DNA from 3 places in the Mesorhizobium sp. WSM3873 genome. Region 2 is predicted to be linked to each of the others. Evidence: predicted binding sites of a transcription regulator. Region 2 holds the regulator's gene; each other region holds the start of a gene.
The links. Region 2 encodes HrcA, which represses chaperone genes, less so after heat shock. Its sites were predicted from a motif close to GTTAGCACTCNCNNNNNGNGAGTGCTAAC; they were not measured.
Positions count from the first base shown of each region.

Region 1: groES (co-chaperone GroES) is a predicted target of HrcA. The motif match lies at 1,991-2,019, and genes of this name have one in related genera.
Region 3: groES (co-chaperone GroES) is a predicted target of HrcA. The motif match lies at 1,931-1,959, and genes of this name have one in related genera.

Region 1 covers NZ_LYTM01000036.1:1,792-5,067, forward strand. The annotation lists gene A9K71_RS22325 (SDR family oxidoreductase) at 1-134, shown strand, start outside; gene A9K71_RS22330 (hypothetical protein) at 131-982, opposite strand; gene A9K71_RS22335 (methyltransferase domain-containing protein) at 1,056-1,856, shown strand; gene groES (co-chaperone GroES) at 2,084-2,380, shown strand; gene groL (chaperonin GroEL) at 2,445-3,276, shown strand, end outside.
Region 2 covers NZ_LYTM01000055.1:249,661-252,936, reverse strand. The annotation lists gene A9K71_RS27235 (VOC family protein) at 1-33, opposite strand, end outside; gene rph (ribonuclease PH) at 110-826, opposite strand; gene hrcA (heat-inducible transcriptional repressor HrcA) at 994-2,076, shown strand; gene A9K71_RS27220 (hypothetical protein) at 2,108-2,305, shown strand; gene A9K71_RS27215 (sorbosone dehydrogenase family protein) at 2,416-3,276, shown strand, end outside.
Region 3 covers NZ_LYTM01000005.1:169,602-172,877, forward strand. The annotation lists gene A9K71_RS05310 (MucR family transcriptional regulator) at 199-660, shown strand; gene A9K71_RS29870 (cold-shock protein) at 753-968, opposite strand; partial or broken gene A9K71_RS29875 (MFS transporter) at 1,317-1,714, shown strand; gene groES (co-chaperone GroES) at 2,011-2,307, shown strand; gene groL (chaperonin GroEL) at 2,370-3,276, shown strand, end outside.

The DNA.
Region 1 (3,276 bases), on a different contig from region 2:
TGGCTGGCATGACGGCGCTCGGCCGCGCCGGCGTCGCCGACGATATCGGGCCGATGATCGCCTCGCTGCTGTCGGAGGACAATCGCTGGGTCAACGCCCAGCGCATCGAGGTCTCGGGCGGCATGAATATCTAAGCGTGTTGGCGGATCAACCCTTCGAAGCCGTCGGCAAGATTGGCATTGCCGGCGGCGATGAAGCTCGACAGATTGCGGGCGCGTCCAGGCGTTTTGTTGGCATCGAGCAGCACCGCCCTGCCCTCATGCATGACGAAATCGAACTTTCCGTAGTCGAAGCCGAGCTTGCGCCTTAGCGCGCGAAGCTCGTCCGGTACGGGAACCGCCTCGCGACGGATCGTGTCGTCGCCCTTGACCAGGCTCTGCGGCGAGACGTGGCGTGTGCAGCGCTCGCGCTCGCCGCAGAACAGCCAGAAACGGGCGGCAAAGCCATCCGGCTCAGGCTCGGGAACAAATTTTTCCACAATGAGGTCCTCGCGTCCGAACAGCTCGGCCGGAACGTCGGCGAGCGAGGCATGGATCTGGTATTGGTCGAAAGATGCGACGCCGGGGAAGGGCATCGGCTTGCCGGCGCGCCGCGCGCGCCGATTCAGTTGCTGTTCCGGCGTTCCCCGATGGTTGAGGCTGCTCTTGACGATAACCTGCCCCTTCCAGCCGTCGTCCTTGCCGACGACGGTTCCGCTGATGCGGCGCTTGGAAATGTCGGCGGCGCCGAGATTGAGGCAGAAGGGAAAGGCGCGGGCATACTCGACATAATCGGGCGACGTTACGGTCGCATCGACATGCAGCACCGCGATATCGGCGGCCGGCTTCGCCGACGTGCCGCTGAGGACCTGCACCGAATGGCCGCGGCGCTTCAGTTCCTCCAGCAGATCGAAGAGCATGTACGGGCTGTCCCGGCGCCATAGCAGCCCGCGCCGGCTTTGGAAGCGGTCGAACTCATGCGTGATGACGGCGATGCGTGCCATTGTTCCCCCCTTGGCCTATCAAGCGTCGTCCACTATTCGATCGGATACAACGCGCTACCGGGCTGGGGTTTGCATGACCGAGCATTGGAATGCAATTCGCAAACATTGGCAGTTGCTCGGCTCACCCCTGCGGCCGCCGGCGGAGGTTGTCGAAAGCTACGACCGCGAGCTCGACCTTGCCCGGTCGGATGTCGTGATGCTCGGCGTGACACCCGAGCTCACCGAGCTCGGCGCCACGATGACGGCGGTCGACGAGTCTTCGCACATGATTGCCGGCATCTGGCCGGGCGATACCCATACGCGCAAGGCGGTGCAGAGCGACTGGTTCGATCTGCCGTTCGCCGATGCAAGCGTCGAGGCGCTGATCGGCGACGGATGTCTCTCGGTCATCGGCGATGCCGGCCCCAGGCGCACGCTATTTGCGTCGATCGCACGCGCGCTCAAGTCCGACGGCCGCGCCGGCATCAGGCTTTACGCCTCTCCAGCAACGCCGGACGACCCGAAGGATGTCCGCGCTCTGGCACTAAGCGGCGGCGTCTCGACTTTCCATGAGCTCAAATGGCGCGTGGCCATGACCGCGATCGGCGACGCGCCGGATTACACGATCCCGGTCAAAGCCATCCTCGAACAGTTCGAAAGGGTGTTTCCCGACCGCGAGGAGCTTTCGGCCCGAACCGGATGGGAACTGCCGGTCATCGGAACCATAGACGTCTACCGGAACTCGTCCGCCGTCTACAGCTTCGCCCCCGCGGCAGCGCTCATCGAGGAAGGCCGGACCTTCTTCGAAGATCTCCGGCTAGCCTCTAGCGGCACATACGGTCTGGCCGAACGCTGCCCGCTGCTGGTGTTGCGCTCGCCGAAGCGCCTGGACTAAACGAGCTGGATTGCTCGCCCACGCTTCGCGCAGCCACCGCATTTCCGCCCAGGGCTCCGCCTGAGAAAAATTGCGCCATTGCCCCTCCCCGCGCGCCTTGACTCTCGGAAGCCACCAGCCTATCTCAGCGCCACGTTAGCACTCGCCTTAGGTGAGTGCTAACTTATATCCGGCGGCCTCGCCGGATGGAGGAACAGTTCTCACCGTTCTCATTCGAGGAAGACAACATGGCAAAGTCCAAGTTCCGCCCGCTTCATGACCGCGTGGTCGTTCGCCGGGTCGAATCCGAATCCAAGACCGCCGGCGGGATCATCATCCCGGATACGGCGAAGGAGAAGCCGCAGGAAGGCGAGATCATCGCCGTCGGCTCCGGCGCCCGCGACGAAAGCGGCAAGCTCGTGCCGCTAGACGTCAAGGCCGGCGACCGCATCCTGTTCGGCAAGTGGTCGGGCACCGAAGTCAAGCTCAATGGCGAAGACCTTCTGATCATGAAGGAATCCGACATCATGGGCATCATCGGCTGATCATCGGCCTCTCTCTATCAACTGAATTTTCGGGCTCTGTCCGAGCCCCTGTCAGGAGCTTACTATGGCTGCAAAAGACGTAAAATTCTCCCGCGATGCCCGTGAGCGCATGCTGCGCGGCGTCAACATCCTCGCCGACGCGGTGAAGGTCACCCTCGGCCCGAAGGGCCGCAACGTCGTCATCGACAAGTCGTTCGGCGCTCCGCGCATCACCAAGGACGGCGTCACCGTCGCCAAGGAGATCGAGCTCGAAGACAAGTTCGAGAACATGGGCGCGCAGATGGTTCGCGAGGTCGCCTCGAAGACCAACGACATCGCCGGCGACGGCACGACCACCGCGACCGTTCTCGCCCAGGCGATCGTCCAGGAAGGCAACAAGGCCGTTGCCGCCGGCATGAACCCGATGGACCTGAAGCGCGGCATCGACCTCGCCGTCACCGAAGTCGTCGCCGCTCTCGGCAAGGCCGCCAAGAAGATCAAGACTTCGGAAGAAGTCGCCCAGGTCGGCACGATCTCGGCCAATGGCGACGAGTCGGTCGGCAAGATGATCGCGGAAGCGATGCAGAAGGTCGGCAACGAAGGCGTCATCACCGTCGAGGAAGCCAAGACCGCCGAGACCGAGCTGGAAGTCGTCGAAGGCATGCAGTTCGACCGCGGCTATCTCTCGCCCTACTTCGTCACCAACGCCGACAAGATGGTCGCCGATCTGGAAGACGCCTACATCCTGCTGCACGAGAAGAAGCTCTCCAACCTGCAGGCCATGCTGCCGGTCCTGGAAGCCGTCGTTCAGACCTCGAAGCCGCTGCTCATCATCTCGGAAGACGTCGAAGGCGAGGCTCTGGCCACGCTGGTCGTCAACAAGCTGCGCGGCGGCCTGAAGATCGCCGCCGTCAAGG
Region 2 (3,276 bases):
GAGCGCTGATTCCAGAATCGCGGAGGGAGTCACGAAGCACCCCCCTCTGCCCTGTCGGGCAGATGGCCGGCAGGCCAGAGGGGGGTGCCTAGGCTCGGCATTCGAAAACCTACGCCACCGCCATCTGCTGCAGGCTGACCAGCCGAGAAATACCCTTCTTGGCCAGTCCCATCAGTGCCGAAAACTGCTCTTCGGAGAAGGGCTCGCCTTCCGCCGTGCCCTGGATCTCGACGATGCCGCCCTTGCCGGTCATGACGAAATTGGCGTCGGTGCCGGCCGAGGAATCCTCGAGATAATCGAGATCGATGACCGGCTGTCCGTCATGGATGCCGCAGGAGATCGCCGCGACATGGTCCTTGAGCACCTTGGAAACGCTGGCCATCTGGCGCGCTTCCATCCAGCGCAGGCAATCGTATAGCGCCACCCAGCCGCCGGTGATCGAGGCGGTGCGGGTGCCGCCGTCGGCCTGGATAACGTCGCAGTCGACGGTGATCTGCTGTTCGCCCAGGGCCTGCAGGTCGACAACGGCGCGCAACGAACGACCGATCAGCCGCTGGATCTCCAGCGTGCGGCCGCCCTGCTTGCCGGCGGAAGCCTCGCGGCGCATGCGCTCGCCCGTCGAGCGCGGCAGCATGCCGTATTCGGCCGTAACCCAGCCCTTGCCGGAATTGCGCATCCAGGCCGGCACCTTTTCCTCCAGGCTCGCCGTGCACAGCACATGCGTGTCGCCGAACTTCACCAGGCACGAGCCTTCGGCATGCTTGGAGACGCCGCGCTCGAAGGAGATGGCGCGCATTTCGTCGGGCTGGCGTTTGGAGGGGCGCATTCGGCCTTCTTTCCTATGGTTTTGGATTCGTCGGCGGCTTGTAGACGCATGCGATGGATGGCGCAAAGGAAAAGGGCGCCAAGGAAACTCCGCGCAAAGGGAAAATGGCCCGGGTTGCGCCAGGGAGGCTTAAGTCTATATCTTCCAATAGGAGGTTTTTCGCTGGAATGAACAAGGCAGTCGATCCCGCATCGCAGCCGCCCGTGCTTCAGTCGCTCGACATGCGCTCGCGCGACATCTTCCGGCGGATTGTCGATTCCTATCTGCGCGACGGCGAGCCGGTCGGCTCGCGCAGCCTGTCGCGCATCCTGCCGTCGTCGCTGTCACCGGCCACCATCCGCAACGTGATGAGCGACCTCGAGCATCTGGGGCTGATCTACGCGCCGCATATCTCGGCCGGGCGCCTGCCGACCCAGACCGGCCTGCGCTTCTTCGTCGATGCCTTCATGGAGCTCGGCGATCTGTCGGACGACGAGCGCCGCGTCATCGAGGCGCAGGTGCGTGCCTCGGGCTCGGGCGCGACGCTGGAGCATATGCTGACAGAGGCCAGCCAGATGCTCTCCGGCATGTCGCGCGGCGCCGGCCTGGTGCTCGCCGCCAAGAACGAGGTGGCTCTGAAGCACATCGAGTTCATCCAGTTGGAACCCACCAAGGCGCTCGCCGTCCTCGTGTCGCAGAGCGGCGATGTCGAGAACCGCGTTGTCGACCTGCCGGCCGGTATCACCGTCTCGCAGCTGCACGAGGCCTCGAACTTCCTCAACGCCCATATCCGCGGCCGCACGCTGGCCGAGGCCCGGGTCGAGATCGCGCGCATCAAGGACGAGACCAGGGCGGCTCTCGACACGCTGTCGCAGGAACTGGTCGAGAAGGGCCTCGCCGTCTGGGCCGGCGCCGAAAGCGGCCTGCCGGCGCGCCTCATCGTGCGCGGCCGCGCCAATCTTCTGGAAAACGTCACCGCCCAGGCCGATCTCGAATTGCTGCGCCATCTGTTCGAGGATCTGGAAACGCAGGACGGACTGCTGCAGCTCCTCGACCTCGCCGAGGAAGGTCCGGGCGTGCGCATCTTCATCGGCTCGGAGAACAAGTTGTTTTCGCTGTCCGGTTCGTCGCTCGTGGTCGCGCCCTATCGCGACAAAGATGCGCGCGTCGTCGGCGCGCTCGGCGTCATCGGCCCGACGCGATTGAACTATGCCCGCATCGTCCCGATGGTCGACTATACGGCCCAGTTGATTTCGCGCATGCTGAGGTAGGCGAGCGGGAAACGTCGCAAGGAGGGTGGAAATGGCGCTGGAATCGTTCAAGGCCCAGATCAGCCTGCTGCTCGAGGAGATGGTGAACCAGCCGGAAGACGATCACGAGATCCAGGAGCTACTGCGCGAGAAGCTCAGGGAAATGCGCGCCATGGGCCTGCCGCTGCCGGCCGATCTGGTCGCGTTGGAAAAGCAGCTCGACGACGATCTGGATATCGAAGAGAGCTGAACTGCCGGCGTTTCCCGTCAAAATCCGCATGCCCGGCTTCTCTTTTGGAAAGCCTGCCCGATATTCGCTGTCTGGTTGCTGATGCACGTTGGCGAATAACGGAGAACAGCATGATACGCATTGCCGGCCTTGCCGCCCTCGCTTTGTTCCTGGCCTCCGGCGCCGTCGCGCAGCAGGCCGATCAGCCCTTGCTCACCGGCAAAAAGGCCTTCGGTGACTGGAAGGCCGACCGGCCCGGCGTGCGGCGCCTCATCAGGCCCGACGATCTCCCGAAGCCGAATGTCGCCGAATCCGCCTCGAACGGCGGCGGTGTCACCGATCGCCCCGAGGATGCCACGCCAGCCCTCCCACCCGGCTTTTCGGCCGAGCTGGTGGCTTCGGGCATCAGCAGCCCGCGTGTCGTGCGCACGGCGCCGAACGGCGATCTCTTCGTCGCCGACAGCAGGGCGAACCAGGTCCGCGTCTATCGACTGGCCGAAGGCAGCGCCAAGTCCGCCGAGAAGTCGGTCTTTGCCAAAGGCCTGACCCGGCCCTACGGCATCGCCTTCTATCCGCCGGGCGACAAGCCGCAATGGGTCTATGTCGCCAACAGCAACAGCGTCGTCCGCTTTGCCTATCGCGACGGCGACCTCAAAGCTTCCGGCGAGCCCGAAACGATCGTCTCGGACATCCCGTCGAGCCATCACTGGACGCGCGACATCGCCTTTTCGCCCGACGGCAAAACGCTCTATCTCTCGGTCGGCTCGGGCTCGAATACCGCGGAGGGCATGGGAGCGAGGCCGAAGGGCGGCGTCGAAGAATGGGCGAGATCGGCACCGCTCGGCGCTACCTGGGGCGCGGAGGAAGGCCGAGCGGATGTGCTCGCTTTCGATCCTGACGGCAAGAACCGCAGGATGGTCGCCACCGGCCTGCGCAACTGCTCGGGCATGACGGTGCAGCCGGCCACGGGCGCGCTCTGGTGCGTCGTCAAC
Region 3 (3,276 bases), on a different contig from region 2:
GTTTCATGAACCGCAAAACCCCTCGGCGGGTCCGACCGATTTTTTGCCGGAAGCTGTCGGCATCAGGGTAGAACCATCGTGTGCCTCGGCCCGCAATTTGGGACCCAGTGCTACGGGAGCCCTGACTTTGATTGCATTCTATGGCTGCCTTCATTAATAAAACCGATCCGCCGCCGTTTATCAAAGCAGGAGCATTGCGTGACAGAAGAAGCCGAAAACAATACTGACGCCCTTATCGAGCTTACCGCCGAAGTAGTGTCGGCCTATGTGTCGAACAATCCGCTCCCGGTAGGTGAGCTTCCGGCTCTAATCGGCCAGGTGCATACGGCGTTGAAGGGCACGATGGGCGGCCTGGTTGCGAAGCCTGAGGACCTCAAGCCTGCCGTTCCCATCAGGAAGTCGGTCACGCCCGACTACATCATCAGCCTGGAGGATGGAAAGAAGTTCAAGTCGCTGAAGCGGCATCTGGCGACCCACTATGGTCTGACGCCCGAAGAATACCGGGCGAAATGGGGACTATCGGCAGACTATCCGATGGTTGCCCCGAACTATGCCGCCGCGCGCTCAGCTTTGGCGAAGACCATGGGCCTCGGCAGAAAACCCAATGAGGCCCAACAGGCCGCACCGGCAAAGAGGAGCCGCAACAAGGCGGCCTCCTGACATCGTTCGCTCGTTCTTCGGCCATGTGCCTTTTGAAAGGCGGAGATCCCGCCTTTCGCCAATCGTTCTGGCCTGAATGGTGCCAAGGACGATTAGCGTACTTTGCTGAGATTGCCGGCCGAGGACTTGCCGGTGCGGCGGTCCTGCTCGATTTCGTAACTGATCTTCTGACCATCGGCGAGCGATGACAGACCTGCACGCTCGACAGCAGAAATGTGGACGAAAACGTCCGGGCCGCCCGCATCGGGCTGGATGAAGCCGAAGCCCTTGGAGCTGTTGAACCACTTCCGGTTCCGATCGCCATCTATGGTGTTTCCTCTTTAGCATTGCAGTGTCGCCTGGCCCTAAGCCAAACCGTCTCGGATGATAAGCGCGGATAGACGCAGCTAATGAGGTCGCTCCGGCGAATTGAGTGGCGCCTGCGCGCTGATCGCGCCAACCGGGCGTTCGTTAATTCCCGTAGGACGATCGATTGGCGCTTTGGCTATGGGACAGGTATCTCCAGCAGAACGGTTTCATATTGGCTTTGAAGCAGCCTTCGAAAATTACTTCGGCTCGGCACCTACAATGCCCTCATCCTGCCAATCTCCATATGCAAGTGCACCAAAGGAGAGATCTCCAATTTAACTTCTACACGAAAAGAGAGGCTCGGCCCAATGAGCAGGGTGGCGCGCGCGGACGCGGCTTCGGTTTCGTCGGCGACGTTCGCTCCGCTGGAGAATCCCACCTTTCGTGTTATCTGGCTTGCCGCACAGGTGTCGAGCCTGGGCTGGCTGTTCCAGACCGTTGCGGTCAGCTGGCTGATGGCAACCATTTCGACCTCGGACGTGATGGTCGCTCTGGTGCAGACCTTCACGACGCTGCCCGTATTCATTCTGTCGATCTTCGCCGGGCCATCGCCGACAATTTCAGCCGCCGCCATGTCATGGCGATCGGCTGGTGCGTGATAGCCTTGTCATCGATCATGCTGACTGCTCTTGTAGCGATGGGATATTACAATCTCTGGATGATCCTCGCCCTGAGCTGTCTGGCCGGTTGCGGCGCTGCCTTTAGTCGAGTCCGCCGCCTGCTCGGCCGTTAATTTCACATAATTTCACATTTTTTAACACAGACGAAAGTCGGCCCAGAGCTGACGGCCGAAACGCGCTTAGGCAGCGGGATGCGCCCGTAATGGAGGCCAGGCTTCCGTCTCGATTCCAAATCTTTTGCTCTTCGGCTGTCCGCTCATCCGTCTTGACCAGGACGAACCTACAGCCTATCTCACCGCCACGTTGGCACTCTCCACTGGCGAGTGCTAACCGGGCTCCGGCAACGGAGAACCTTTCAACCTCCGCACCAGGGATATCCAAAATGGCAAAGTCGAATTTCCGGCCGCTGCATGACCGCGTGGTCGTTCGTCGGGTCGAATCCGAATCCAAGACCGCGGGCGGGATCATCATCCCCGATACGGCTAAGGAAAAGCCGCAGGAAGGCGAGATCATCGCCGTCGGTTCCGGCGCCCGCGACGAAGCCGGCAAGCTCGTCCCGCTCGACGTCAAGGCCGGCGACCGCATCCTGTTCGGCAAGTGGTCGGGCACTGAAGTCAAGCTCAATGGCGAAGACCTTCTGATCATGAAGGAATCCGACATCATGGGCATCATCGGCTGAATTTCGGCCTGTCCATCAACTGAGTTTTCGGGCTCTTCCCGAGCCCCTGTCAGGAGCTAACCATGGCTGCAAAAGACGTAAAATTCTCCCGCGACGCCCGTGAGCGCATGCTGCGCGGTGTCAACATCCTCGCCGACGCGGTGAAGGTCACCCTCGGTCCCAAGGGCCGCAATGTCGTCATCGACAAGTCGTTCGGCGCCCCGCGCATCACCAAGGACGGCGTCACCGTCGCCAAGGAGATCGAGCTTGAGGACAAGTTCGAGAACATGGGCGCGCAGATGTTGCGCGAGGTCGCTTCGAAGACCAACGACATCGCCGGCGACGGCACCACGACCGCGACCGTTCTGGCGCAGTCGATCGTCCAGGAAGGCAACAAGGCGGTTGCCGCCGGCATGAACCCGATGGACCTGAAGCGCGGCATCGACCTCGCCGTCACCGAGGTCGTCGCGACGCTGATCAAGAACGCCAAGAAGATCAAGACCTCCGAGGAGGTTGCCCAGGTCGGCACCATCGCCGGCAATGGCGACGAATCGGTCGGCAAGATGATCGCGGAAGCGATGCAGAAGGTCGGCAACGAAGGCGTCATCACCGTCGAGGAAGCCAAGACCGCCGAGACCGAGCTGGAAGTCGTCGAAGGCATGCAGTTCGACCGCGGCTATCTCTCGCCCTACTTCGTCACCAAAGCCGACAAGATGGTCGCCGATCTGGAAGACGCCTACATCCTGCTGCACGAGAAGAAGCTCTCCAACCTGCAGGCCATGCTGCCGGTCCTGGAAGCCGTCGTGCAGACCTCGAAGCCACTGCTCATCATCTCGGAAGACGTCGAAGGCGAGGCTCTGGCTACGCTGGTCGTCAACAAGCTGCGCGGTGGCCTGAAGATCGCCGCGGTCAAGGCTCCGGGCTTCGGTGACCGCCGCAAGGCCATGCTGGAAGACATCGCCATTCTCACCGGTGGCCAGGTCATCTCGG